One region of the Sphingomonas sp. 22R3R2A-7 genome, then DNA from elsewhere that is predicted to be linked to it. Evidence: riboswitches for the same ligand, from Rfam matches in the RefSeq annotation. Region 1 holds a riboswitch; each other region holds the start of a gene.
The links. A riboswitch is a leader RNA that binds a small molecule or an ion and turns the genes downstream of it on or off. The one in region 1 is predicted to bind cobalamin.
Positions count from the first base shown of each region.

Region 2: linked by a shared signal. The riboswitch ahead of QP165_RS01330 (DUF1636 domain-containing protein) and the one ahead of cobW (cobalamin biosynthesis protein CobW) in region 1 are both predicted to bind cobalamin.
Region 3: linked by a shared signal. The riboswitch ahead of QP165_RS01305 (TonB-dependent receptor plug domain-containing protein) and the one ahead of cobW (cobalamin biosynthesis protein CobW) in region 1 are both predicted to bind cobalamin.

Region 1 is NZ_JASPFR010000001.1:3,415,361-3,425,065, forward strand. It holds gene QP165_RS16360 (HoxN/HupN/NixA family nickel/cobalt transporter) at 1-965, shown strand, start outside; cobalamin riboswitch at 1,071-1,286, shown strand; gene cobW (cobalamin biosynthesis protein CobW) at 1,443-2,486, shown strand; partial or broken gene cobN (cobaltochelatase subunit CobN) at 2,492-5,775, shown strand; gene QP165_RS16375 (cobalamin biosynthesis protein CobG) at 5,772-6,917, shown strand; gene QP165_RS16380 (precorrin-8X methylmutase) at 6,918-7,547, shown strand; gene cobI (precorrin-2 C(20)-methyltransferase) at 7,544-8,293, shown strand; gene cobJ (precorrin-3B C(17)-methyltransferase) at 8,290-9,039, shown strand; gene QP165_RS16395 (cobalt-precorrin-6A reductase) at 9,015-9,705, opposite strand, start outside.
Region 2 is NZ_JASPFR010000001.1:286,851-296,555, forward strand. It holds gene QP165_RS01315 (ABC transporter substrate-binding protein) at 1-525, opposite strand, end outside; gene QP165_RS01320 (FecCD family ABC transporter permease) at 646-1,587, shown strand; gene QP165_RS01325 (ABC transporter ATP-binding protein) at 1,625-2,365, shown strand; cobalamin riboswitch at 2,387-2,573, shown strand; gene QP165_RS01330 (DUF1636 domain-containing protein) at 2,681-3,088, shown strand; partial or broken gene cobT (nicotinate-nucleotide--dimethylbenzimidazole phosphoribosyltransferase) at 3,085-4,097, shown strand; gene QP165_RS01340 (histidine phosphatase family protein) at 4,094-4,672, shown strand; gene cobS (adenosylcobinamide-GDP ribazoletransferase) at 4,669-5,385, shown strand; gene QP165_RS01350 (cobyric acid synthase) at 5,353-6,843, opposite strand; gene cbiB (adenosylcobinamide-phosphate synthase CbiB) at 6,831-7,769, opposite strand; gene QP165_RS01360 (aminotransferase class I/II-fold pyridoxal phosphate-dependent enzyme) at 7,762-8,736, opposite strand; gene cobU (bifunctional adenosylcobinamide kinase/adenosylcobinamide-phosphate guanylyltransferase) at 8,824-9,375, shown strand; gene QP165_RS01370 (OmpP1/FadL family transporter) at 9,411-9,705, opposite strand, start outside.
Region 3 is NZ_JASPFR010000001.1:276,728-286,432, reverse strand. It holds gene cobO (cob(I)yrinic acid a,c-diamide adenosyltransferase) at 1-521, opposite strand, end outside; gene QP165_RS01305 (TonB-dependent receptor plug domain-containing protein) at 521-2,479, opposite strand; cobalamin riboswitch at 2,663-2,895, opposite strand; partial or broken gene QP165_RS01300 (HpcH/HpaI aldolase/citrate lyase family protein) at 2,957-3,780, opposite strand; gene QP165_RS01295 (MaoC family dehydratase) at 3,777-4,229, opposite strand; gene QP165_RS01290 (acetyl/propionyl/methylcrotonyl-CoA carboxylase subunit alpha) at 4,229-6,067, opposite strand; gene QP165_RS01285 (nuclear transport factor 2 family protein) at 6,064-6,549, opposite strand; gene QP165_RS01280 (carboxyl transferase domain-containing protein) at 6,554-8,155, opposite strand; gene QP165_RS01275 (isovaleryl-CoA dehydrogenase) at 8,187-9,311, opposite strand; gene QP165_RS01270 (Rieske (2Fe-2S) protein) at 9,411-9,705, opposite strand, start outside.

The DNA of each region.
Region 1 (9,705 bases):
ACATCGCCGCGTGGGGGTGGGCGTTCTCGCTGTTCCACGAACAGCCGCTGATGCTCGGAACCGCATTGCTCGCCTGGGGGCTTGGCCTGCGTCACGCGGTCGATGCCGATCACATCGCGGCGATCGACAATGTGACGCGCAAGCTGATGCAGGAGGGGCAGCGGCCGATCGCGGTCGGATTCTGGTTTGCGATCGGGCATTCGGGGATCGTCCTGATCGCCGCGGTCGCGATCGCGCTGACCGCCAATGCGCTGTCGCAGTTCGAGGCGTTCAAGCAGGTCGGCGGCGTCGTCGCGACGATGATCTCCGCGCTGTTCCTCTTTACGATCGCGGCGATGAACCTGATCATCCTGCGATCGGTGTGGCGGACGTTCGGGCACGTCCGGCGCGGCGGGGCCTATGTCGAGGAGGATCTCGACCTGTTGCTCGGCAATCGCGGGCTGCTCGCGCGGCTGTTCCGGCCGATGTTCCGGCTGGTGACGCAAAGCTGGCACATGGCGCCGCTTGGCTTCCTGTTCGGGCTGGGGTTCGACACCGCGACCGAGGTGGCGATCCTGGGGCTGTCCGCGAGCCAGGCGGCGGACGGTCTGTCGATCGGCACGGTGCTGGTGCTGCCGGTGCTGTTCGCGGTGGGGATGGCGCTGGTCGACACCGCCGACGGCGTGGTGATGCTCGGCGCGTACGAGTGGGCGTTCGTGAAGCCGATCCGCAAGCTGTACTACAACATCACGATCACGCTGATCTCGGCGATCGTCGCGATCGCGATCGGGGGAATCGAGACGCTGGCGCTGATCGGGTCGAAGCTGGGGCTGAGCGGCGGCGTGTGGGACGCTGCTGCCGCGCTGGGGGAAAATTTCAACGGGCTGGGGTTCGCGATCATCGCGCTGTTCGTCGCGTGCTGGGTGCTGAGCTTTGCGATCTATCGGTGGAAGCGGTTCGACGAGATCGACGTGGTGCGGGGGTAAGGTCTTCGCTGATCCTCCCCCGCCAGGGGGAGGATTGTGAGGGCGATGTGCATTGGCAGCCTTTGCGAATTGCTCTAAGTTGGTCCTCGAGGATTGGTTCTACCGATCCTCGTTGATCGCGCCGGTGCCCTTCGGGGCTTGAATGGGAATGCGGTGCGGGGGCTTTGCTCCCAATGCCGCGGCTGTCCCTGCAACTGTAAGCGGTGAGCGAGACGCACGGGCCCTCCAGCGCGGGGGCAGCCACTGGGTCGCGGACCTGGGAAGGCGTGCATCGAGCTTTGACCCGCGAGCCAGGAGACCTGCCAGCGTTATGGTCGCTCTTGCCTTGATCCAGGGGATGGTCGCGGCACGGTAACCCGTCTGAGCGACGAACATGTGCGGCCGCGAGGTCGTGCGTGCGTGTGGCTGCGGACGTGCGTCCGTCCGTGGCCGTCGTTCCGACGCCGTGGAGAGCAAGCATGTCCGATATCCAGCCGAATCCGGCCCCCGAGCCTGGCCAAGGTTCCCGTCACCATCGTCACCGGGTTCCTGGGGGCGGGGAAAACGACGCTGATCAGCCACCTGATCCGCAATGCGGGCGGGCGGCGGCTTGCGGTGGTGGTCAACGAATTCGGCACGCTCGGAATCGATGGCGACATCCTGAAGGGTTGCGCGATCCCCGATTGTCCGGCGGAGAACGTCGTCGAGCTGGCCAATGGCTGCATCTGCTGCACCGTCGCGGATGATTTCATCCCGACCGTCGAGACGCTGCTCGCGCTCGACCCGCGGCCCGACCATATCCTGATCGAGACGTCGGGGCTGGCTTTGCCCAAGCCGCTGCTCAAGGCGTTCGACTGGCCCGCGATCCGGTCGCGGATCACGGTCGACGGCGTGATCGCGCTCGCCGATGCCGAGGCGGTCGCGGCCGGGCGGTTCGCGCCCGATCTCGCCGCACTCGATGCGCAGCGCGCCGCCGATCCGAGCGTCGATCACGAGACGCCGCTGTCCGAGGTTTTCGAGGACCAGCTGGCGTGTGCGGATCTGGTGCTGCTCACCAAGGTCGATCTGGCCGGGCCCGAGGGCGTCGCCAGGGCGCGTGCGGTGATCGCGGCGGAGTCGGCGCGGCCGCTGCCGGTGATCGATCTGACCGACGGGGTGATCGACCCGCGCGTGATCCTGGGGCTCGGCGCGGCGGCGGAGGACGATATCGCCGCACGCCCCTCGCATCACGACGGCGAGGATGATCACGAGCATGACGATTTCGACAGCGTCGTCGTCGAGCTTGGCGAGATCGCCGACCCCGCCGCCCTGACCGCACGGATCGATGCGCTCGCCCGCAGCGCGGATATCCTGCGCGTGAAGGGCTATGCCGCGGTTGCGGGCAAGCCGATGCGATTGCTGGTGCAGGCGGTCGGCGCGCGCGTGCGGACGCAATATGACCGGTTGTGGCGCGCGGACGAGCTGCGGCGCACGCAGCTGGTCGTCATCGCCGAGCATGATCGCATCGACGCGGTGCAGATCAAGGCCGCGCTGGACGCCTGACGACGATGCACGTCGTCTTTCGCGAGACGCATGGGCTGGAGGAAAGCGCGGTCCCGCAGGACCTCGCGCAGACCCCCGCAGACCTTGTCGTCCTGTCGTTTTCTGACAGCGACCTCGGCGCATTCGCGGCGGGGTGGCGGCGCGCGGATGCGGCGGGAAGCCCGTTGCCGTCGGTCCGGCTCGCCAACCTGTCGACGCTCGCGCACCCGCTCTCGGTCGATACCTATGTCGAGCGGACGCTGGCGGGTGCGAAGGGCGTGCTGATCCGGCTGATCGGGGGCCGCGCCTATTGGAGCTATGGCCTGCAACAGGTCGAGGCGCTCGCGCGCGAGAAGGGGATCGCGCTGGCGGTGCTGTCGGCCGATGGGCGGATCGATCCGAGGCTCGATGCCGCATCGACGATCCCGGTATCGACGCTCCGGCAGCTGGCGCTGCTCTGCGATACCGGCGGCACGGTCGCGGCGCAGGCGGCACTCGCGCAGTTCGCGCTTGCGGCGGGGCTGTATGCGGGGCCGGTGCCGGGCGTGCGGACGATCGCCGAGGTCGGTGGGTGGCAGCCGGGCGGGGGCGTGTCGTGCCCCGCGGCGTTCGCGCTGACCGCCGAGCGCCCGCGCGTGCTGCTGATATTCTATCGCTCCTATCTGACGGCGGCGGACCTGCATCCGATCGAGGCGTTGCATGCCGCGCTCACCGGACACGGGTTCGACGTGCTGGGCCTGTTCGCGCCGTCGCTGAAGGCGCCCGACGCGGCCGGGTGGCTCGCGCGCTGGGTCGCGGCGCTGGCACCTGCGGCGATCGTCAACGCGACCGCGTTTTCGGCGCGGGGGTCCGGCGAGGCGACACCGCTCGACGGTGCAGGGGTGCCCGTGTTCCAGATCGCATTGGCGACCTCCGATCGCGCCGCCTGGGCCGGGTCGAGCCGCGGGCTGTCCCCGGCCGATCTCGCGATGCACGTCGTGTTGCCCGAGGTCGACGGGCGACTCTTCGCAGGCGTCGCGAGCTTCAAGGAGGATGGCGCGCGCGACCGCGCGCTCGAATATGCACGTCGCGAGCACCGCGGCGACCCGGCCCGGATCGCTGCAATCGCGGCGCGGGTGACGGCCTGGGTCGGTCTCGCGCGCAAGCCGGCGGCCGGGCGCCGGGTCGCGATCCTGCTGTCGACCTATCCGGGCAAGGCGTACCAGATGGCGCATGCGGTCGGCCTCGATGCGCTGGCATCGACGGACGCGATCCTCGAGGATCTGGCGGCGGCGGGGTATGCGCTCGGCGAGGGACCGCGCGAAAAGCCCGAGTCCGCGTTGGCGACGCAGCGGATGACGTGGCCGCTCGCGGCGTATCAGGCGGCGCTCGCGCGGCTGCCGCGCGAAGTGCGCGATGATCTCGAGCGGAGCTGGGGGGCGCCCGACAGCGATCCCGCGTGCGTGGGCGGCGCGTTCGAGTTCGCCGCGGTCGAGCATGGCGGCGTTCTGGTCGCGCTGCAGCCCGAGCGGGGACGGCGCGACGTGCGGAGCGGGGAGTATCACGACCTGTCGCGGTGTCCGCGCCACGCCTATGCCGCCTTCTACCTCTGGCTGCAGGCGCGGGGGACCGACGCGCTCGTACATGTCGGCGCGCACGGGACGCTCGAATGGCTGCCGGGAAAGTCGGTGGCGCTGTCGGACGCGTGCTGGCCCGAGGTTCTGGTGGGGGCCATGCCGGTAATCTATCCGTTCATCGTCAACGACCCGGGCGAAGCCGCGCAGGCCAAGCGGCGGATCGGCGCGGTCACGCTCGGCCATGTTCCCCCGCCGCTCGAGCGCACGCGCAGCGGCGCAGGGCTCGGCCGGCTCGAGGCGTTGCTCGACGAATTCTCGAATGCGGACGGGCTCGATCCGGCGCGACGCGACCGGCTGCAACGCGACATCCGCGACGAGGCGAGCGCGACCGGGCTTGCCGCGACGCTGAACCTCGACACCGCGCAATCGTCCGCGGACGCGATCACGCGGATAGATGCGTTCGTGTGCGACGTGAAGGAGTGCCAGTTCGGCGACGGGCTGCACGTCTATGGTCGCGGCGAGCAGGGCGAGGCGGAACGCACCGGGCTGCTGACGGCGCTGCGGGGCGCGCGCGTCGCGGGAGGGCCGTCGGGTTCGCCGTGGCGTGGACGCGCGGACGTGCTGCCGACGGGGCGGAACCTGTACACCACCGATCCGCGCGCGGTGCCGTCGCGGACCGCGCATGCGCAGGGCGTGACGCTCGCCGACGAGCTGATCCGGCGGCATCTGCAGGATCATGGCGACTATCCGCGTACGATCGTGGTCGATCTGTGGGCGTCGGCGACGATGCGCACGGCGGGCGAGGAATTCGCGATGGCGCTCCACCTGCTCGGCGCGGAACCGGTGTGGGACCTGCAGTCCGACCGCGTCACGGGGATCGAGATCCTTCCGCTTGCACAGTTCGACCGGCCACGCATCGACGTCACGCTGCGCGTGTCGGGGTTGTTCCGCGATGCATTCCCGACGCTGTGCGCGATGTTCGGACAAGCCGTCCGCGCGCTTGGGCGACGTGACGAGCCGGCGGCGTGGAATCCCTTCGTCGGACAGGCGGCGACCGCGCGCGTCTATGGCCCGGGGCCGGGTCGCTACGGGCTGGCGATGGGGGACGCGGCAGAGACCTATACCGCCGACGCCCGCCTAGCCGCGGGTGAGGCATGGCTTGCGGCCTCGAGCCATGCGCTTGACGGCGAAGCGGGGGATGACGGGCGCGACGTCTCCGATCCGCGCGGTATCCGCGACCGCGTTGCCGCTGCCGACGCGTTCGTCCATGTGCAGGACCTGCCCGAGACCGACCTGCTGCTCGCCGCGGATTATGCGGCGCACGAGGCCGGATTCGCGGCGGCGCAGTCGGTCGCGGGTGGCAGCGCCGCGCTGTACCACCTCGATGCGCGCGACCCGGATCGACCGCGCGCACGCCCCTTGCGCGAAGAGATTGCGCGCGTCGTCCATGCGCGCGCGGCGAACCCCGCCTGGGTCGACGGGATGCTGCGCCACGGGTTTCGCGGGGGGCGGAGATCGCCGCGACGCTCGATCACCTCGGCGCGTTCGCGCACCTCGCCGACGCGGTCTCGGTGGAGCTGATCGACCTGTATTTCGATGCGACGCTGGCACGCGAAACGGTCGTGGAATTCCTCGAAGCCGCAAATCCCGCGGCACTGGCGGCGATGCGCGCGCGCTTTGCCGCGCTGCACGCCGCCAATCTGTGGCCGACGCGGCGCAACTCCATTCTCGCGCAACTCGGCATGCCCGCTTGAGCGCGTTCGTCGTCAAGGGCTGGTGCCCCGATGCGTGGCGGCCGATGATGGCGGGCGATGGCTTGCTCGTGCGCGTCCGGCCACGGCTCGGGCGGGTGCCGCGCGCGGCGCTCCTTGGCCTGTGCCGGGCAGCGCTGCGACATGGCAATGGCGAGATCGACGTGACCAGTCGGGCCGGGCTGCAGATCCGCGGCGTCCGCGAGGATAGCTGGCGCGCGCTCATCGACGCGCTGCTCGAGCTCGGGCTGATCGATCCCCACCCCGGCGTTGACGCGCGCGCGGCGCTTCTCGTCGCGCCCGATCACGTGCCGGGCGACGATACGCACCGCCTTGCGGGAGCCATGTATGCGCGGATCGCCGAGCTCCCCGAGCTGCCGGGCAAGGTCGGCTTCGCGATCGATGCCGGGACCGCGCCGGTGCTGCAGGATGCACCGGCGGACTTCCGGATAGAACGGGGGGCGTCGGCCGGGTTGATCCTGCGTGCGGAGGGGCGGCACCGCGGCACGCCGCTCGGGCAGGGGCGTGAGATCGATACGCTGGTCGCGCTCGCACGCTGGTTCGTCGAGACCGGCGGCGCGGACAGCGGCCGGATGGAACGGCATGCCGCGGCGCTGCCGACATGGGCGCGCGAGCAGGAGTCGCCCGCGATGCCCGCGCCCCGTATCCGGCCGGGCGTCCATCCGCTCGGGCTGGCGGTTGCGCTGCCGTTCGGGCGGATCGCCGCGGCGGCGTTCATGCGGTGGCTGGAGGCCGAACCGGCAATCGGTGCGGTACGCGTGACGCCCTGGCGCATGCTGCTCTGCGAAGCCGCGGGGGCGATCCGGCTCCCGGCCGACAGCGACGCGCTGATCGTCGACCCGATCGCCCCCGTGCTGCGCGCCGATGCCTGTGTCGGCGCACCCGCCTGTCCGCAGGCGAATGCGGCCACGCGCGCGCTGGCGCGACAATTGGCGCCGCATGTCGGTGGCCGGCTCCATGTCTCGGGCTGTGCGAAAGGATGCGCGCGCGCGGCGCCGGCCGATGTCGTGCTGACGGCGCGCGACGGCGTGTTCGACCTCGCCTTCGACGCGCGCGCCGGCGCGCCGCCCGTGCATGCCGGTCTCGACGCCGCGCAGATCCTCGCCCATTTCGGAGCCGCCTGAATGCCCTACGCCTATGAAACCGATGGCGCGGCGATCTATCGCCAGTCGTTCGCGATGATCCGCGCCGAGGCCGATCTCGCGCGGTTCGCGCCCGGCGACGAGCCCGTCGCGGTGCGGATGATCCACGCCGCCGGGCTGGTCGAACTCGCTGCGCATATCCGCTTTTCACCCGGTTTCGGCCACGCCGCGCGCACCGCGTTGCGGGCCGGGGCGCCGATCCTGTGCGATGCGCGGATGGTCAGCGAAGGGATCACGCGCGCGCGGTTGCCCGCGGAGAATGCGGTGATCTGCACGTTGCACCAGCCCGAGACGATCGTGCTCGCGACCGCGATGGCGACGACCCGGTCGGCGGCCGCGCTGGAGGCCTGGCGGCCGCATCTGGCGGGCGCGATCGTTGCGATCGGCAATGCGCCGACCGCGCTGTTCCATCTGCTCACGATGCTCAAGGATCCCGCGTGTCCCCGGCCGGCGGCGATCATCGGATGTCCCGTCGGGTTCGTCGGCGCCGTTGAATCGAAGGACGCGCTGTGGACGGCGCAACCCGTGCCCTGCGTGATCGTCGAGGGCCGGCTGGGCGGCAGCGCGATCACCGTCGCCGCGGTCAACGCGCTGGCGAGCGCGGCGGAATGATCACCGTACAGCCTTCTGCGGTGCGATGCGGCACGATCCACGGCGTCGGCCTCGGGCCGGGGGCGTGCGACCTGATGAGCGTGCGCGCCGACCGCCTCGTCCGCGGCGCGCGCCACATCGCCTATTTTCGCAAGGCCGGCCGCAGCGGTCATGCGCGCAGGATCGTCGACGGCATGCTGCGCGACGACGTCACCGAATTCGCGATGGAATATCCCGTCACCACCGAAATCGCAGTCGCCGACCCGCGCTACAACGACTGCCTCTCGGCCTTCTATGCGGGCTGCATCGACCATCTGGCGGGCCTGGTGCGCGGCGGCGAGGATGTCGTTGTCCTCTGCGAGGGCGACCCGTTCTTCTATGGATCGTTCATGCACCTCTATACGCGGTTGCAGACGATCGCCCCGGTGTGCGTCGTGCCGGGGATCACGGGGATGTCGGGCGCATGGACCGCGAGCGGGGCGCCGATCACCTGGGGCGACGACGTCCTCACCGTGCTGATGGCGACGCTGCCCGAGGAGGATCTCGTCCGGCGGATCCGCGACACCGACGCGCTGGTGGTGATGAAGATCGGCCGTCATCTGGGCAAGCTCCGCCGCGCGGTGGCAGCTGCGGGGCGCGAGGACGAGGCATGGCTGGTCGAGCACGCGGCGATGCAGGACCAGCGGGTCACGCCGCTGGGCGAGGCGGACGCGGTGACGCCCTATTTCTCGATCCTGCTGATTCACGGACAGGGGCGGCGGCCATGACCGGGTGGCTGACGATCGCGGGGCTGGGGCCGGGCGATCCGGACCTCGTCACGCCCGAGGTGACCGCGGCGCTGGCGCAGGCGACCGACGTGATCGGCTATGTCCCCTATGTCGCGCGGGTCGCGGCGCGAGACGGTCTGACGCTGCATCCCAGCGACAACCGCGTCGAGCTCGACCGGGCGGCGCACGCGCTGCGGCTGGCGGACGAGGGGCGGCGCGTCGTCGTCGTGTCGTCGGGCGATCCGGGCGTGTTCGCGATGGCGGCGGCGGTGTTCGAGACGCTGGAGGCGGGGCCGGCGGCATGGCGCACGCTCGATATCCGCGTGCTCCCCGGCATCACCGCGATGCTCGCGGCAAGCGCGCGGGTGGGCGCACCGCTCGGGCATGACTTCTGCGTGATCAACCTCTCGGACAATCTGAAGCCATGGGAGACGATCGAACGCCGGATACGTCTCGCCGCGGAGGCGGACTTTGCCATCGCGTTCTACAACCCGCGGTCGAAGGCGCGGCCTGACACGCTCGACGATGCGTTCGCGGTCCTTCGGGCGACCTGCCGCGACGCGCGTCCGGTGCTGTTCGCGCGCGCGGTCTCGACGCCTGACGAGGTGCTGGACATCGTGCCGCTGCCCGATGCGCGCGGCGCGATGGCGGACATGCGGACGATGGTGATCGTCGGGTCAAGCCAGACGCGCATCATCGCGCGGCCCGTGGGGCCGATCCTCTATACCCCGCGGTCGGCGTCGTGATCGAGCCAGCGCAGGACGTCCTCAACGCCGTGCACCGCGCGTCGGGCGGGCAGCGGGGGGCGATCGATCATGACGACCGGGATGCCGCGCCCGCGCGCGGCGTGGAGTTTGGCGACCGCGCCCGGCCCGCCGGCATTCTTGCACACCACGAGGTCGATGCCTTGCGCGTCCATCAGCGCGCGGTCGCCCGCTACGTCGAATGGTCCACGATCGACGACGAGGCAATGATCCGGCAGCGCGGGGGCGCGCTCCGGCTGGTCGACGAAGCGCAACAGATACTGGTGCTGCGGCTGCGCCGAAAACGCGTCGACATGCATCCGCCCGAGCGCCAGCATCACGCGTCGCGGCGGTCCGGCGAGCGCGGCGACGGCGGCATCGAGATCCGGCACGCGCGTCCAGCGATCGCCCGCGGCGGGTGCCCAGGCGGGGCGGGTCAGCGCGATCAGCGGCACGCGGGCCCGCGCCGCGGCGGTGACGGCATTGCCGCTCATCCGTGCAGCAAAGGGGTGCGTGGCATCGACGATGTGCGTGACGCGGTGATCGCGCAGGTACGTCGCAAGGCCATCGACGCCGCCAAACCCGCCGATGCGGACCGGGATCGGCTGCGCCCGTGGCGAGGCCGTGCGTCCGGCAAAGCTCAGCACCGCACGATCGCCGCGCATCGCC
Region 2 (9,705 bases), 3.1 Mb from region 1:
CTTGCCCGTCAGAAACCCGCGACGCTGATAATAGGCGGCGACGCGGCCGCGGCCGACAGCGGGTGGTATCCGTGCCAAGGCGGTGTCCATCCGGCGTATCAGCCTCTCGCCCCGGTCGGGATGTCCCACTGCCGCCGCAACCTGGCGGACTTGCGCGACGATCGCGGCGTAACTGTCCGCCGGGGGAAGATCGAGCGTCGCGATATGCTGGTGACCCAGCACATCGGCGATCGTCTTGCGGCGGAACGGCGAGGCTATGACGAGATCCGGGCGGAGCATCAGCACATCCTCGGCACTGCCGCGGCTCGACGGCATGTGCTTCGCCTGAGCCGCGACGGCGGACATGTCGGGGTCGCGCGCGAACCTCGTGAGCGCCGCGATCTGCGACGGATCGGCAAGCGCGATCAGATACTGGTCGGCGCACAGATTGAGCGACACGATCCTGCGCGGCAAGGTCGGCGCCGCGGCGGTCGACGTCGGTGATACCAGCGTCGTCAGGGCGATCAGCGGGAAAACGTGGCGCATGCGCAAAGTCCTGCCGCAGCGATGACATATGCGCTAGGCGGAAACGATGAGACAGACGCGGTCAGGATCAGGCGCGTGACGCGCGGACGGTTGCTCGGCGGACTGATGCTGCTTGCCGCTATGGCGGGGGTGGCGTCGGTTGCGATCGGTAGCGCCGCGATCCCGCCGGGTCGCGTTTTCGAAGCGCTGATCGGACATGGCGACCCGATCGAGCGCGCGATCCTGCTCGAGCTGCGGCTTCCGCGCGCCATTCTCGGGCTGGCGGTCGGCGCGATGCTTGGGCTGTCGGGTGCCGCCCTGCAGGGGTTTCTGCGCAATCCGCTTGCCGAGCCATCGGTCCTCGGCGCCTCGAACGGCGCGTCGCTCGGGGCGGTGATCGCGCTGTACTTCGGGGTCGCGGAGATACACCCGGCGATGTTGCCCGCGCTGGCGATCATCGGGGCGTTCGCCGCGCTTGGACTGTTGTTCGTGTTGTCGGCGGGATCGGAAAGTGCGTTGTCGCTGATCCTTGCGGGCATCGCGGTGGGAACGCTCGCCGTTGCCGGGGTCAGCCTTGCCCTGAACCTCTCGCCCAATCCGTTCGCGGCGATGGAGATCATGACCTGGCTGCTCGGATCGCTTGAAGATCGTTCGTTCACGCACGTGATGCTCGCGCTGCCGTGTATCGCGGTCGGGATCGTGCTGGTGGCATGGGACGGGCGCGCGCTCGATGCGCTGACGCTCGGAGAAGATGGCGCGCGCGCGCTGGGTGTCGATCTCCGCTACACGCGTGCCCGGATACTTGTCGGGATCGCGGTCGGTGTCGGCGGTGCCGTCGCGGTTTCGGGCGCGATCGGGTTCATCGGGCTGATCGTCCCGCACCTGATCCGTCCGCTGACCGACCGGTCGCCATCGGCGATCCTGCTGCCATCCGCGATCGGCGGCGCCGCGCTGCTGACCTTCGCCGATGTCCTGGTGCGCGTGATCCCCACCTCGAGCGAACTCAAGCTCGGCGTGGTCACCGCGTTTCTGGGCGTGCCGGTGTTCGTTGTCCAACTGATGCGCGAGCGGCGGTCATGGTGAGCCTCGCCACAAAAATCTGGTCGTTCGTCGCGCTGGCGTGGACGTCGTCGAACAGGTCAGCTTTTCCGCCGCTGGCGGGGCGTTGATCGGTATCGTCGGTCCCAACGGCGCAGGAAAGTCGACGCTGGTGCAGGCGCTGTTGGGGCTCGTCGCCTCGACGGGGGATATCCTGCTCGATGGACAGCCGCTTGGCCGACGCTCGCGCGCGCAGATCGCGCGAACGATTGCGTATCTGCCTCAGGGCCAGAGCCTGCACTGGCCATTGAGTGTCGACCGGCTCGTCGCGCTGGGACGGTTGCCGCATCTGGCGCCGCTGTCGCGCATGACGACGGAAGACCGGGGCGCGGTCGACCGGGCCATGGCGACGGCGGACGTAACGGCGTTCGCGACACGGACGGCGACCGAATTGTCGGGCGGCGAGCGCGCCCGGGTCCTCCTTGCCCGCGCGCTCGCGGTCGAGGCGCCCGCGCTGATCGTCGACGAGCCGCTCGCGTCGCTCGATCCCGCGCACCAGATGCGCGTGATGGAAATCCTGCGGGATCAGGCTACGCGCGGGGTCTTGGTAGTCGCGGTGCTTCATGATCTGAGCCTTGCCGCACGCTATTGCGACCGGTTGATGATGATCGACCGCGGGCGGCTGGTCGCGGATGGCTCGCCGGACGCCGTGCTGACGCCGGAACGCCTGCGCGAGACCTATGGTATCCGCGCCTGGTTCGGATCGGCGGCGAACGTGCCGCTCATCGTTCCCATCGCGCGCGCGACGTCACGGCACGATTGACCCGCGCCCGGCGACACGCCTATTCGGGGTGCTGCGACAGGTTCCCCGGCGACGGGGATGAAAAGGGAACGGGAGAACCCCGGCTGCCCCTGCAACTGTAAGCGGCGAGCCATCGTGCCATCATGCCATTGGGATCCCGGTCCCGAGAAGGCGGTGCGGAGGGCTGTGACCCGTGAGCCAGGAGACCTGCCCGTCGCAGTCGTCTTTCGTCCGGCCAGGGTGCGCCGAGCGGACGGGGGTGAACCCGAGCGACGACATAACCAGTCTGCGGTCCGAGGCCGCGGGCGCGTATGTCATGGGGTTTCAATGCCAAATATTCTGGTTCCCGCCGAAGACGGTGCGGCCGTCGTCGCCTGCAGCACCTGCCGCGCGTCCACCGACGCGAAGGACGATGCCGAGGGCATGCGGGGCGGTGCGAGACTCGTCGCTGCACTGGAGGCGGTTCAGGCAAGCGATTCGCGCTATGCCGGAATTGCGGTTCAGGCGATGCCGTGCCTGTTCGCCTGTCAGGACTTCTGCACCATCCATGTCCGCGGACCCGCGAAGATCGGTTATGTGCTGGGGCGCTTCACGCCTGACAAGGACGCGGCGCGGGCGATCCTCGATTATGCCGTGCTGCATGCGGAGAGTGCGGAGGGGCAGGTGCCGTTCCGGCAATGGCCTGCGGGGATCAAGGGGCATTTCATCACCCGGACGCCGCCCGCCGGCTATGTCGCGCAGTGACGCTGTTCCCCACGGTTGCGGCGTTTGAGGCGGCACTGAAGGCCCTTCCTGCGGCAGACGACGCCGCGCGAGAGGCCGCATCGCTGCGGCAGGGGCAGTTGACCAAGCCGCCCGGGTCGCTTGGCCGATTGGAAGACCTCGCGGTCTTCATGGCGGGTTGGCAAGGGCGCGAGCGGCCGCGGTTCGAGCGCGCACGAGCGGCGATTTTCGCGGGAAATCACGGCGTTGCGGTGCACGGGGTCAGCGCCTTTCCGGTCTCCGTCACCGCACAGATGGTTGACAATTTCCGCCGTGGGGGCGCGGCGATCAATGCGCTGGCGGATGCCGTCGGGCTCGAGCTCGTCATCGCCGACATTGATCTGGAAACCCCTACCGCGGATTTCACGACGGCACCGGCGATGGACGAAACGGAATGTCTCACCGCACTCAACATCGGCGCCGACGTCGTCGTGCCGGGGCTCGACATGCTTGTCGTGGGAGAGATGGGGATCGGGAATTCTACGTCGGCCGCAGCGCTGTGTCTGCGCAGTTACGGCGGAACCGCCGCGGACTGGGTTGGCCCGGGGACGGGGGTTGATGTGGCGGGACTCGCGCGGAAAATCGCGGTGGTTGAGGCTGGGATTGGGCGGCATGATGAATTCCCTCGTACGCCGTTCGAGACGTTGCGGCGGGTGGGGGGCGTGAGATCGTGGCGATCGCTGGCGCGGTTGTGGCGGCGCGGGTGGCGGGGGTGCCGGTAGTGCTCGACGGGTTCATTTCGTCGGCGGCGATCGCGCCGATTGCGGCGGCGTATCCTAGCATTGTGGAGCACTGCATTGCCGGCCATTGTTCGGCCGAACCGGGGCATGAGCGATTGCTCGCCGCGCTGAAACTCGAGCCTTTACTGCGGCTTGGGATGCGGTTGGGGGAGGGAAGCGGGGCGGCGGTTGCGGTCGGGGTGATCCGGTCGGCGCTCGCGGCGCATGACGGGATGGCGACGTTTGCCGAGGCGGGGGTGTCGGTGGCGTGAGTGGGGCGTTCCTGCTCCACCTGTTGCGGCATGGGGCGCCTGAACTGACCGGGCGGATGCTGGGGCGGACCGATAGTCCGGTCACGGCGGAGGGACTGGCGGCCTGTGTGGCGCGGGTAAAGTCACTGGATTTCAAAGGGCTGGTCTGTTCTGATCTCATGCGATCGCAGGCCATTGCGGATGCGATCGGGCGGGAGCGGGGGCTGGCTCCAACGACGGACGCGCGGTGGCGGGAGCTGGATTTCGGGGACTGGGACGGGCTGGCTGCGGCGGAGATCGACGCTGCGGCGTTGCAGCAATTCTGGGACGATCCGGATGGGGCACCGCCACCGGGTGGGGAACGATGGAGCGATCTGGTCGCGCGAATTACCGCCGCGATAGAAGATCTTACACCTGAAACCTCATTGATCGTGACACATGGCGGGGCGATCCGTGCGGCGCTGAAAGCGCTGTGCGGGTTCGGGTTGCGCGAGCTCTGGGCGTTCGATTTGCCCTATGCGGCGCTCGTTACGCTACGGATCTGGCCGGACCGGACGGCGCAGATCGTGGCGCTGCACACGGATCCAGTTTCGTGAAGCGGCTGATCGTCGCCTTCGGGTTCCTGACGCGCGTGCCGATGCCGCAAGTTGCTGCGGACGCTGCGGATTTTGCCGCCGCGATCCGGTGGTACCCGGTCGTCGGGGCGTGCATCGGGGTGGTCGTCGCGGTAGCGGGGTGGGTCGGCGCGCTGATCGATCCGTGGACCGGTGCGCTCGCCGCGCTGACGATTTGGGTAGCGATTACAGGGGCTTTGCACCTGGACGGGCTGGCAGATCTGGCAGACGGGCTGGGTGCCGCGCATGGCGACCGCGACAGGCTGATCGCGGTGATGGCGGATCCGCATATCGGCAGCTTCGGCGTTGTGATGATCGCCCTGCAAATCCTTGCAAAGCTTGTCTTATTGCATGCCGTTTCGACACAGGGATGGGCGGTCGTGATCGTCGTCCCGATGCTCGCGCGGATCGGGCCGTTGTGCTGGGCGCGGTGGGTGCCGCTGCTGCGGGAGGGCGGGCTGGGAGGGATGGTGGCAGGGAAGATCAGGGTGCACGATCTGGTCTTTTGGGGGTGCGTAACAGGGTGTTTAGGGGTGCCTGTGCATGCCGTTGCAGGGGCCCCTGCACTGATCGCTGTATTCGGCTGGTGGCTCATCCGGCGGGTTGGGGGCGTATCCGGGGATTGCCACGGCGCGGGGATCGAATTCGTCGAGACCGGGATGCTAGTCGCGCTCGCCATTGCCGGCCGCGTTTGAGCCCGCGAGCTTCGACACTGCGATCAGCGCGTCGATATCGAGATGGCGTTCGAGCGTTTCCGCAATCGCATCGAGCGCGGCGTCGATCGACGCCGCATGGTCGGGCCCGACCGCATCGACCCCGAGCCGGGTGAGCCAGGCGCGGCGCTGATCCGCGAGGCCGAGCAGGCCGTGGACATAGCTGCCCGCAACGAGCCCGTCGGGACTGACCGCGCCGTCGCGGCGGCCATCGTCGCGGGTCGTGAGTGCGCGCGCGGTGTCGGGGCCGGTGGTTTCGCCGATATGGATCTCATAGCCGTCGAACCGTGCGCCGATCGCGGTGCCGGCGACGCGTTCGAGCGTCTTGGCGGGGGACAGGATCGTCGCGACGTCGAGCAGGCCGAGCCCTGGGGCGATACCGGCGGGACCCTCCAGCCCGTCCGGATCGGCGATGCTGCGGCCGAGCATCTGATAGCCGCCGCACAGCCCGAGCACCGGGCGGCCGCGGCGGCGGTGCGCGTGGATGTCGATGTCCCAGCCCTGCGCGCGGAGAAAGGCGAGGTCGGGGATCGTCGCCTTGGAGCCGGCGAGGATGATCATGTCGGCGTCGGGGATCGGTTCGCTGGGCGGGACCATGACGAGCGTGACGCCGGGGTCGAGCCGCAGCGGATCGAGATCGTCGAAATTGGCGATGCGCGGGGTGATCGGACAGGCGATGACGACCTGGCCGTCCTGCCGGCCGTGACCGGTCCGGCGTTCGAGCACGACCGCGTCCTCGCTCGGCAGGCGGGCGGCCTCGGGCAGCCAGGGGATGACGCCATAGCCGCGCCAGCCCGACCGCGCCTCGATTGCGCGATAGCCGTCGTCGAACAGCGCGGGGTCGCCGCGAAACTTGTTGACGAGGAAGCCGTGGATCATCGCGGCATCGGCGGGGTCGATCACCGCGCGCGTGCCGACGAGCGAGGCGATGACGCCGCCCCGGTCGATGTCGCCGATCAGGATGACGGGGACGCCCGCGGCGCGCGCAAAGCCCATGTTTGCGATGTCGGCGGCGCGCAGGTTGATCTCGGCGGGGCTGCCCGCGCCCTCAACAACGACGATGTCCGCCTGCGCACGGAGCCGGTGATAGCTGGCGAGCACCTCGTCCATCAGCCCCGCGCGCCCCTCGCGCCAGCGGCTTGCGCGCAGGATGCCGCGGACCTTGCCGTGGACGACGAGCTGCGAGCTGCGATCGCCCTGCGGCTTGAGCAGGACGGGGTTCATGTCGGTGGTCGGCGCGGTGCGCGCGGCGATCGCCTGGGTCGCCTGCGCGCGGCCGATCTCGCCGCCATCGGCGGTGACGGCGGCGTTGTTCGACATGTTCTGCGGCTTGAAGGGCCGGACGGAGAGGCCGCGATTGGCGAGCGCGCGACAGAGGCCGGCGACGAGCACGGACTTGCCGACGTCGGAGCCGGTGCCCTGGAGCATCACCGCACCCACAGCAGCGCCCCCGTGACGATCCAGAGCAGCAGGCAGGCGCGGCGATAGACCTGGAGCGCGCGGGCGATGTCGGCGGCGGTGGCGGCGGGGCGACCGCTGCCGATCCAGGGCTTCAGCTGGGTGACGCCGTCATAGCTGACCGGGCCGGCGAGGCGGAGGTCGAGCACGCCCGCCATCGCTGCCTCGGGCCAGCCGGCATTGGGCGAGGCGTGCTTGCGCGCGTCGCGGCGCATTACGTGCCAGCCGCCGGGACCGGCGAGGCACAGCAGGGCGCCGCTGATCCGCGCGGGGATACAGTTGGCGAGATCGTCGATCCGTGCCGAGGCCCAGCCGAACGCGCGCCATCGTGGCTCGCGGTGGCCGATCAGGCTGTCGGCGGTGTTGATCGCCTTGTAGATCCAGAGACCGGGAAGTCCGCCGACGAGCAGCCAGAAGAGCGGCGCGACGATGCCGTCGCAGAAGCTTTCGGCGAGGCTTTCGATCCCGGCGCGGGCGATGCCGGCGGAGTCGAGCCGGTCGGTGTCGCGACCGACGATCTTGCCGACCGCGATCCGCGCGCCCTGCACGTCACCCTTGCCGAGCGCGGCGGCGATCGGGGCGACGTGATCGTTGAGGCTGCGCTGCGCGAGACCGGGGGCGGCGAGGAGGCCGATGCCGATCCAGGCATAGGCGCCGAGATAGGTCGTCAGAAGCCAGGTCGCGCCCCAGGCGATCCCGCCCGTTACCGCGAGCGTGATCGCGAGCGTCGCGACCCCGGCGATGCGGCGCGTCGCGTCTGGCCATGACGGACGGTTGAGCGCCTTTTCGAGGCTGCCGATGATCGCGGCGATCGCGCCGACGGGGTGGCCGACCCGACGGTAGAGCCGTTCCGGCCAGCCGAAGGCGGCGTCGAGTGCGAGGGCGATGAGCGCGACGGGATCAGCCATGCGCGAGCGCCACGTCGAGACGCGCCAGTGCGGCCGCGTCGGCGGGGACGCCGAGACGGAGCCAGCGGGGGTCATAGGTGAAGGGACGCGTCAGGATGCCCGCCATATTCAGACGCTCGAACAGGGACTTGGCGTCGTCTGTTACGATGAGGCGGAAGAGCGGGCAGGCGCCCGTCGCGGTGAGCCCGTGGCGGAGAAGCACCGCGTCGAGCGCGGCTGCACGGGTGACGAGCTGCGCGCGCGTCGTGTCGATCCAGTCGCGGTCGGCATAGGCGGCGGTGCCGATCGCGAGCGCGGTCGCGGAGATCGGCCAGCTGCCCAGGCGGTCGCGGACCCGCGCGACGATGCCGGGCGGTGCGATCATGAAGCCGAGCCTCACGCCGGCGAGGCCGAAGAATTTTCCAAATGATCGGAACAGGATGACGGGGTCTTCTGCGGACAGTTTCGAAGCCAGGCCGGCGTTGGGGAGCGTGTCGGCGAAGGCCTCGTCGACAACCAGCCAGCCTGCATGCTCGCGGAGCCGCTCGATCACTGGCCTGAGCGCGTCCGGACTGACCAGCCGGCCGTCGGGGTTGTTCGGGTTGGCAAGCAGGATGGTGCCGCCGCGGGCCGCTTCGTCGGCGAGGCTGTCGATCGAGATACGCCCGGGGAAGACCGCGTCGTGCGTCGCGTAGCTGGGGCCGACATGGCGGGCGGGGGCGGGCAGGCCGAGCTTGCCGAGCAGGCGGAGGCCGATCTCGGTGCCGGGCAGCGCGACGACGCGTGCGGGGTCGGCGCCGAAGTGGCGCGCGGCGACGGCCTCGAGCGTGGCGAGCGCGGCGGGCGAGGGGAGGCTGCGCAGGTCGACCGCGAGATCGGCGGGCGGCTCCCACGCGCAGGGGTTGATTCCGGTCGACAGGTCGAGCCAGGGACGCGGCGCGTGCGGGTACAGCGCCTGCGCGCTGTCGATCCGGCCGCCATGTTCCATCAGCGCGTGCACGTGCGTCCCCTGCGCCGGCGATGCCGCGGCGTTGCTGCTGGCCTTCGCCATTCGTCGGGGATAGCGCAAGAGGCGATGGAGGAGACGGTCGTGCAGGGGTTTGGAAAGACGGTGCTGGTGACCGGCGGTGCGCGCTCGGGCAAGAGCCGCCATGCGCAGGCTTTGGCAGAGGCGGGGGCAGAGGCGGCAGGTGGCCACACGCTGGTCTATATCGCGACTGCGCAGGCGTTCGATGGCGAGATGACCGAGCGGATCGCGCGACATCGCGCCGAGCGGGACGAACGGTGGCGGACGGTCGAGGCGCCGATCGCGCTGGCGGCGGCGATCGTCGAGGCGGATGCGCCGGACGGGGTGATACTGGTCGACTGCCTGACCTTGTGGGCGTCGAACCTGATGCTCGCGGATGCGGATGCGGAGACGGCGATCGCCGCGCTGCTGGATGCGATCGGTCGTGTCGAGGGGCGGCTGGTGCTGGTCACCAACGAGGTCGGGATGGGGATCGTGCCCGACAATGCGATGGCGCGGCGGTTTCGCGATCTGGCCGGGATGCTCAACCAGCGGGTCGCGGCTGCGGTCGAGACGGTGGATCTCGTGGTGTCGGGGCTGACGATCCGGATGAAGGGATAGGGTGCCCCTCCCCGTGCGGGGAGGGGCTGGTGGCGTCAGAACGAGACGCGAGCGCCGAGCGAGGTGACGATCGCGCTGGCGTCGCGGAGCGCGCCGTTGGTGCGGATGATGCTGCCCGCGACCAGAGTGGCGCGGTCGATCGTCGTGTTCTCGAAGTCGACATATTGCGCGGCGGCGTCGACCGCGATGCGCGGCGTCAGCTGGTAGGAGGCGCCGGCGGCATAGGTCCAGCGATCGGCGTCGGGGACGCGCGCGTCGCGCTGGCCGTCCTGCGTCGGCGTCTTGGTGCGCTGGACACCGCCGCGCACCGTCAGCTTGGGCGTGACGTCA
Region 3 (9,705 bases), 3.1 Mb from region 1:
GCCGCGGCGATCAGCGCGTCGGGGGCATTCCGCCCGGTCGCAACGACATGCGTCATCTCCGGACGCGCCGCAAAACCGCTGAGCACCTCGTCGAGCGGCAGATAATCGTACCGCAGGACGATGTTGATCTCGTCGGCGATGACCATCGCATAGGACGGATCGGCGATCATTCGCCGAACCTCGTCCCAGGCCTCGCGCGCGACGGCAATGTCGCGCGTCCGGTCCTGCGTATCCCAGGTAAAGCCCTCGCCCATCGGTTTGAACGCGACCAGGTCAGGGAATGCATCGAAGATCACCTTCTCCCCCGTCGTCATCGCGCCCTTGACGAACTGGACGATCCCGACCTTTCGCCCATGCCCCATCATCCGGACCGCCATGCCGAGCGCCGCCGTGGTCTTCCCCTTGCCGGGCCCGGTATGGACCATGAGCAGGCCCTTCTCGATCGTCTTGGCTGCGACGATCCTGTCCTGGGCGACCTTCTTCTTGGCCATCCGCGCCTTGTGATCCGCCTCGCTGCGCATCAGAACGCCGCCTTGATGCCGGCATAGGCACCGCGGCCCTGCCCGACATAGCTGAACACTTCTTCGTACCGCTCGTCGAACAGGTTCTCGACGCGCCCGAAGACCGATAGCGTCGGGCTCAGTTGATAGGCGGCGTTGAGATTGACGAGGACATATTCCTGGAGCGACAGCCGTACCGGCACATAGCTCGGATCGGTATACGCATCGTCCTGCTGACGACCATTGTATCGCACCGTCAACGTTCCCGATAAACGCTCGTCACGGCTGAACGCGGTCATGTTGACGCTGCCGATATGGCTCGGCCGGCGAATCTCGACGCTGCCGTCCTCGCGCGCATGCAGATAGGTGTAGGCAAGATCAAACCGCAGTTGCGTTATCGGCCGCGCGCTGGCGAACACCTCGACGCCGCGCTGCTTCGACCGCGTATCGCGGTTGCCGGGCGTCGCGACGAAATCGGGCTCTGGATAAGTGGTGAAGATCTCGTTCGTCAGGCGACTGTTGAAATAGGTCGCGCCGATCGTCGCGCGCTCGCCTCCGAAACTCTGTTCGAGACCGGCTTCCCAACCCTTCGACTTCTCCGGCTTGAGGTTCGGATTGCCGATATAGCGACCATCCGAATAGCCGAAGAGATCGAAATAGCCCGGGTTCTTCACCCCCGTCCCATAGGCGCCGCGAACGCGCGTTCCCGTGGCGAAGCGATAGCTTGCCTGCGCACGGTAGGTGGTGGTGTCGTCGAAGCGCGTATTCTCGTCGCGGCGGACGGAAGCGCCGATCGCCAGCGCGTCATCGATCACGACGTCATACTGGCCGACGATCCCGACATTGTCGGTATGGCGTCGTCCGGTGAATACGAACTCCGAGGGAACTGGGCTAAGCGTCTGGAATTCCTCTCGCTCTACATCGACGGCACCCGTCAGGCGGTGCTGAATCCGGTCGGTCCCGAACCGGAACGCGCTTTCGAACGAGCCCTTGTACCGCCGTCCCTTGTTGCCGAAATTGAGCGCGTCGTCGACGAGTGCCCGTCGCACCGTGTCGGCGAACTGCCCGCTCAGCGCGTTCGTCCAGCGGCCGTCCGCGAGCGCCACCTCGGCGCGTACGAGCCCGTAATAGGCCTCCACCGTACTGCGGGCGCCTGGCGTGTCGACGACTGTGCCGAACTGCGGGCCACTCAACGCCGTGTCGTTGCTGTCGGCGTCTGTATGGCTGTAGCGGCCGACCGCGGTTACCTTGAACGTATCGCCGGGCGACCAGATGAGCTTGCCGGTCGCGCCGACGCTGCTTGCGCCGATGTCGCGCGACCCGCCGCGCGCGGTCGGCGTGCCGTCGGTGAGATAGGTCGAACCCGACAACGCATAGTCGAGGTTCCCGGAAACGCCTGCGATGCGGGCGCCGCCCGAGAATGTGCCGAACGACCCGCCCTCAGCGCGCAGCGTTGTGCCCGGCGCTTCCGCCCCGCTCAGTGTCAGATACTGGATGACGCCGCCGATCGCGTCCGATCCGTATAGCGCCGATTGCTGGCCGCGCAGCACCTCGACCCGCGCCGCCTCGTCCGCGATCAGCGTCCCGAAATCATATTCGCCCTGATAGGGATCGGACACTTCGATCCCGTCGATCAGGACGAGCACATGGTTGCCCTCCGACCCGCGGATGCGCACCTGCGTCGTACCCCCGATCGCGCCCGTCCGACTGACCGCCAGGCCAGGCACGTCACGCAGCACGTCGGACACGATCCGGGTCTGCCGTTGGTCGATCGCGGCGGCATCGATCACCGTCACCGACGCGCCAAGCTGGTCGACCGGCACGGCATCGCCCGAACGCGAGGCGGTGACGACGACCTCGGCACCATCAACCGCGCGCTCGGCCGCCCCTGGCGTCGCCCGATCGGCATCGGCGAACGCCGGCGATGTGGCGGACGCTGCGGTGGCGAGCGCCATCAGCGATACGAAAACTCTGGTCATGAAACGATACCCCCCGGCGTCACGAGCGACCGGCGGGGGCGTGCCGTCCGATGATCCGGACGGTCGGCGCGACGCTTGGGATGGACACCGAACAGCACCCGCCACGCGCACCGATGCGGCCCCCGCCGCATGGTTCGTCGCTCAGACGGAGTACCGTGCCGCGGTCACCCCCTGGACCAAGGCAAGAGCGACCGAGCGCCGGCAGGTCTCCTGGCTCGCGGGTCGACACCCGGTGCACGACCTTCCCGGGCCATGTGCTTGCGCTTCGGCCTAGTGGTCGTCCCCTCGCGACGAGGAGACCTGCGCACCGCGCTCACCGCTTACAGTTGCAGGGACAGCCGCGGCATTGGACGCCTGAACGTCCGCACCGCATTCCCCTTCAAGCCCCGAGGGGCACCGACGCGATCTGCGACCCGGTCTTCACCGGATCGCGACGCCCCGGTAGAACAGATTTTCCGCGCCGCCAATGGGCGCGCGCTACACGCGTGCGAGGATCGCCTGCGCCTGGCGCAGATGCGGCGCATCGATCATCCGCCCGTCGAGTTGCAGCGCCCCGCCTCCGGCGCCGCCGCGAACGCCGCGACGATCGCCTCGGCCCGCGCGACCGTCGCCGCATCGGGCGTAAAGGCTGCGTTGATCGTCGCAACCTGGGTCGGGTGGATCGCCATCATTCCCGTAAATCCGTCCCGGCTTCCTCGTGCGGCATAGGCCGCCAGCCCGTCGAGATCGGCGATCGCGGGATAGACCGTCTCGATCGCCGCCACACCCGCTGCATGCGCGCCGAACAGCAGCAGCGACCTGACCATCCGATAGGGATCGGTATAGTGACCGTCCGCCTCGCGACTCGTCGCCGCGCCGATCGCGGCCGGCAGATCCTCCGCCCCCCACGTCAATCCGCAGAGCCTGTCCGATACCGCCGCATATTCGCCGAGCGTGAATATCGCCGCCGGAATCTCGGTGGCGATCGGCAGGATGGGCGGGCAGTCCGGCCCATAGGCCTCGACCAGCGCCGCGACGGTCGCCTTGCCTGCCGCCTTGGGCAGCATGATCGCATCCGCGCCGCGCGCCGCCTCGATATCGTCGCGGCGATCGTCCGCATCGAGCGGATTGATCCGGACCAGCCGAATGACACCGGCCGGCTCGCCGAGCGCTGCCCGCACCGCAGCGCGCGCGAACGCCTTGCGCGACGGCGCGACCGAGTCCTCGAGATCGAGGATGATCGCATCCGCGCCGCTTGCCGCCGCCTTGCCGAACCGCTCGGGTCGGTCCGCCGGCACGAACAGCAACGACCGCAGCCTCATGCCGTCGACCGGAGCAACAGCGCAGAACGCAGGCATTGGCACACGATCTCGTCGCGCTGGTTGATCAGCCGGTGCGTGAACGTGACGATCCCCGCAGTCGGCCGCGACTTGCTGTCCTTGAGGTCTGTGACGACGGTCTCGGCGCGCATCGTATCACCGATGAAGACCGGTTTCGGATGGACCAGCTTGTCGTAGCCGAGATTGGCGACGAGCGTGCCGAGCGTCGTCTCGCCCACCGACAGTCCCACCATCAGCGCGAAGGTGAAGGTCCCGTTGACCAGGATTTGGCCGAACTCGCTCGCCTTGGCCGCTTCGACGTCGAGATGAAGCGGCTGCGGGTTGTGCGTCATCGTCGAGAACAGCAGATTGTCCGTCTCGGTGACGGTGCGGCGGATTTCGTGGACGATCGCGTCGCCGACCGACCATTGATCGTAATAGCGTCCGGCCATCAGGCGTCCTTCTCGATCTGCACGAGCATCGTGCCATCGCTGACCTGTCCGCCCTCGACGGCGACGAGCTCGGCAACGACCCCGTCGAACGGCGCGGTCAGCGAATGCTCCATCTTCATCGCCTCCAGCGTCACCAGCTTCTGCCCTGACACGACGCGGTCACCCTCGACGACATCGACCGCGATGATCCGCCCCGGCATCGGCGACAGGATCGCGCCATCGGCTGCGGCCCCCACGGCCACCCCCGATGCGCGCCAGCGTTGCAGCAGCCATGTCTGCCCGGCGTCGGATACGAGGACCTCGTCGGCGGGCGTACCCTCCGCGCCATATGCGTCGAGGTCGATCGAGATCGCCTCGTCGTCGAGCAGGAAGCGCGCCGTGCGCCTCGGCGCGGCGTTCAGACGGAAACCGGCGATCGGATTGGCCGCTACCAGCGCCCGCGCGGCCTCGATCAACGCTTCCTCGCGCGGCTGCGTCGCCGGCATCAACGCCTCGTTTTCGCGCGCGATCAGCCCGGTATCGACCGTGCCCGCGACGAAATCCGGATGATCGAGCGCCTGAACCAGGAACCCCGCATTCGACCGTACGGGCCAGACGACGGCCCCGTCGAGCGCAGCCGCAAGCGTTTCGCGTGCGGTCGCGCGATCGGGGCCCCATGCGATGACCTTTGCGATCATCGGATCATAGAAGGGCGATATCTCCGCCCCCTGCTCGACCCCGGTATCGACGCGCGTGCCATCGCCGAGATCGAATGCGACGAGCCTGCCGATCGATGGCAGGAAGTCCCTTGCCGGGTCTTCGGCATAAAGCCGCGCTTCCATCGCCCAGCCGTCGATCGCAAGCTCGTCCTGCCGTCGCGGCAGCGGCTCGCCGCTCGCGACGCGCAACTGCCATTCGACCAGATCCTGCCCCGTGATTTCCTCGGTTACCGGATGCTCGACCTGGAGCCGGGTATTCATCTCCATGAACCAGATCCGGTCCGCGCGCAGGCCTTCGCTCGCATCGGCGATGAACTCGATCGTCCCCGCACCGACATAGTCGACCGCCTGCGCCGCACGGACGGCCGCAGCGCAGATCGCGGCGCGCGTCGCGGCGTCCATGCCCGGTGCCGGCGCCTCCTCGATCACCTTCTGGTGCCGGCGCTGAAGCGAGCAATCGCGTTCGAACAGGTGCACGACGTTGCCGTGCGTGTCCCCGAACACCTGCACTTCGATATGCCGTGGCGAGAGAATGTATTTTTCGATCAGCACATCGCTGTTGCCGAACGACGACGACGCCTCGCGCTGGCACGAGGTCAGCGCATCGGCAAAATCGGTCGCGCTGTCGACGCGACGCATGCCCTTGCCGCCGCCGCCCGCGACCGCCTTGATCAGCACCGGATAGCCGATCGCATCCGCCTCGCGCTGGAGTCGGTCTGGCGCCTGATCCTCGCCAATATATCCAGGCGTGACAGGAACGCCGGCCGCGATCATCCGCTGCTTGGCCGCGTCCTTCAGCCCCATGGCGCGAATGCTGTCGGGATGGGGACCGACCCAGACCAGCCCCGCATCGCGCACCGCCTGCGCAAAATCGGCATTCTCCGACAGGAAACCGTACCCGGGATGGATCGCATCCGCGCCGCTCTCCCGCGCAGCGGCGATGATCCTCTCGCCGACCAGATAGCTTTCGCGCGCGGGGCTCGCGCCGATATGCACGGCCTCGTCCGCCTGCCGGACGTGTAGCGCGTCCCGGTCGGCATCCGAATACACCGCGATCGTGCGAATGCCCATGGCACGCGCCGTGCGGATGATCCGGCAGGCGATCTCGCCCCGGTTGGCGATCAGCAACGAGCCGATCATCGCGCCGGGCATCCGGTGGTGCGCTTCGACCAGGTGATGTTCAAAATTTTCCACCGGCCGGCCTCGCGCACGAGGTCGAAATGATCGGTACCGCAATGCGCGACCCTGCCGTCGACCGTGAAGATATACGGCGACCAGACCATCGCGATGTCGCCGTCGATATCGACCGCGGCGTCGGTCAGCTTTTCGGCATAGCGCTCGGGCCCCGGTCTGAGACCGGCCGCGAACTCCGCCCAGCCGGTACGACGCACCGTGCGCGCCCCGTCAGGGCCCTCCTCGGCGACGGTGGCGCTGCCGTCCGCACGCACCTGCGCGAGGATCGCCTGGCCGTCGCGCGCTGCGAGCGCCGCGAACAGGCCGTTGATCGGCGCCATGACGCCGGCCTCCTCCGTCATCACGGCCGGCGGCAGACCGGTGCCCTTGACGATCGGGGCAACGGGCGTGACCTGACCCGCCGCAAGCAAGAGAGATAGCAGGATCATTCGATTACATCCTGAACACGCCGAACGCAGGGCGTTCGGGAATGGGGGCGTTGAGCGTAGCGGCAAGCGCCAGGCCGAGCACGTCGCGCGTCTGGGCCGGATCGATGATCCCGTCGTCCCAGAGCCGCGCGCTAGCGTACCAGGGATTACCCTCGTTCTCGTATTTCTGACGGATCGGCGCCTTGAACGTCTCGAGGTCTTCCGGCGTCCATGTGTCGGCGTCGCGATGCACCGTCGCCAGCACCGAGGCGGCCTGCTCGCCGCCCATCACGCTGATCCGGCTGTTCGGCCAGCTGAAAAGGAAGCGCGGCGAATAGGCGCGTCCGCACATGCCGTAATTCCCCGCGCCGAAGCTGCCGCCGATCAGGACGGTTATCTTGGGAACGGTGGCCGTGGCGACGGCGGTGACGAGCTTTGCACCATGTTTGGCAATGCCTTCCGCCTCGTACTTGCCGCCGACCATGAAGCCGGAGATGTTCTGGAGGAACAACAGGGGGATCCGCCGCTGGCACGCCAGCTCGATGAAATGCGCTCCCTTTTGCGCGCTCTCGCTGAACAGGACGCCGTTATTTGCGAGGATCGCGACGGGCAGGCCGTGGATATGCGCAAAGCCGCAGACCAGCGACGTGCCGTACAGCGCCTTGAACGCGTGAAACTCGCTGCCATCGACCAGACGCGCGATGACTTCGTGGACGTCATAGGGCGCGCGGACGTCCGAAGGGACGATGCCATACAGGTCGTCGGTCGCGTATTTCGGCGCCCTGGGCGCCTGCGCATTCACGACGCCGGGGATTTGCGGCTGCAGCGTCGAGACGATGTCGCGAACGAGCGTGAGCGCATGCTCGTCATCCTCGGCAACGTGATCCACGACGCCCGACCGGCGTCCATGCGTATCCGCGCCCCCCAGTTCCTCCGCTGAGATGACCTCACCCGTGGCGGCCTTGACGAGCGGCGGGCCCGCGAGGAAGATCGTCCCCTGCCCGCGGACGATAATCGTCTCGTCGGACATCGCCGGGACATAGGCGCCCCCCGCGGTGCAGCTGCCCATGACGCAGGCGATCTGCGGTATGCCCAGCGCCGACATCTGCGCCTGGTTATAGAAGATGCGACCGAAGTGATCGCGGTCCGGGAACACCTCCGCCTGATGCGGCAGGTTCGCGCCGCCGCTGTCGACGAGGTAGATGCAAGGAAGCCGGTTTTCCTGCGCAATTTCCTGCGCGCGAAGGTGCTTCTTCACGGTCAATGGGAAGTAGGTCCCGCCCTTCACCGTCGCATCGTTGCACAGGATCATGCACTGGCGACCCGCGACGCGTCCGATTCCTGCGATGACACCAGCGCCCGGAACCTCGTCATCATACAGACCATGGGCTGCAAGCTGACCAATCTCGAGAAACGGCGAGCCGGCATCCAGCAGCCGTTCGACACGGTCGCGCGGCAGCAGCTTGCCGCGCGCGGCATGCCGCTCGCGCGACTTCGCATTTCCGCCAAGCGCCGCCCGTGCGACGTCGTCGCGCAGCCGCTCCGCGAGGGCGCGATTATGCTCGGCATTCGCGCGAAAGCCATCGCTGTCGACAGACAGCTTCGTGGGCAGGACGGGACCGCTCATCGCCCGCTCCGTCCGGCAATGACCGTTCTGATCACTGCATCACCTTCGGCGCGGCACCGATCAGCTCGCGGCCGATCAGCATCCGCCGGATCTCGTTCGTGCCCGCGCCGATGTCGAGCAGCTTGGCATCACGCATGAACCGCTCGACCGGCCAATCCTTGGTATAGCCCGCGCCGCCCAGCGCCTGGATCGACTCGAGCGAAACCTTTACCGCACTCTCGCTCGCAAGCAGGATCGCGCCCGCCGCATCGAACCGCGTCGTCTTGCCCGCGTCGCATGACCGCGCAACCGCATAGACATAGGCGCGCGCCGAACTCAGCGCGACATACATGTCGGCGACCTTTGCCTGGATCAGCTGAAACTGACCGATCGGCGTGCCGAACTGCTTGCGCTCGCGGACATAGGGAATGACCACGTCGAGGCACGCCTGCATGATGCCGAGCTGGATCCCGGCCAGCACCGCGCGCTCGTAATCGAGCCCGGACATCAGCACACCGACGCCGCCATTCTCGGGGCCCATCACCGCCTCGAAAGGCACCTCGCAATCGGTGAAGACCAGCTCGGCGGTCGGCGAACCGCGCATCCCCATCTTGTCGATCTTCTGGCCGATCGCAAAGCCCGGCATGTCCTTCTCGATCAGGAAGGCGGTGATGCCCTTCGACCCCTCGCCCGTCTTCGCATAGACGACGAGCGTGTCCGCGTACGCCGCGTTGGTGATCCAGAACTTCGTGCCGTTGAGGACATAGCCGCGATCCGTCTTGACGGCCTTCAGCTTCATCGAGACGACATCCGACCCTGCCCCGGCCTCGGACATGGCGAGGCTGCCGACATGCTCGCCCGAAACGAGCTTGGGCAGGTATTTCGCCTTTTGTTCGGGATTGCCCCAGCGGCGGATCTGATTGACGCACAGGTTCGAATGCGCACCATAGCTCAGCCCGATCGATGCCGATGCACGACTGACTTCCTCGACCGCAACGACGTGCTCGAGATAGCCAAGACCAAGCCCGCCAAACTCCTCCTCGACGGTGATGCCGTGGAGCCCCAGCTCACCCATGGCCGGCCACAGCTCGCGCGGGAACCAGTCGTCGGCGTCGATTTTCGCGGCGAGGGGGGCGATCTTCTCGTTTGCGAAACGCTGCGTCGTGTCGCGGATCATGTCCGCGGCTTCGCCCAGGGCGAAATCGAAATCAGGCGTCAAGAAACTCTCCTCAAAGTCATGTTTCCCGTGGCTTAGCGGGGATTGTTCGCCAAAATCTCAAACGTCTTGTGCGTGCGGTTCCGGCGGTCCGCAGGTCTTGAGCACGCCGTGTACGATTTCGACCGGCCAGGCTGCAAGCGATTGCCCGATGCACGGCCCGCCGACACACCGGCCGTCCTCGATCGCAAACATCGCCGAATGCCACCCGCAGACGATCAGGTCGCCCCGCGGTGTCAGATAATCGTCGAGGGCGTGCGCAAGCGGAAGGCCGGCGTGCGGGCATCGATCGACATAGCCGAACACCGCGTCGCGGCGCCTGACGACGAAACCGTGGAATCGCCCCGCGCGCATC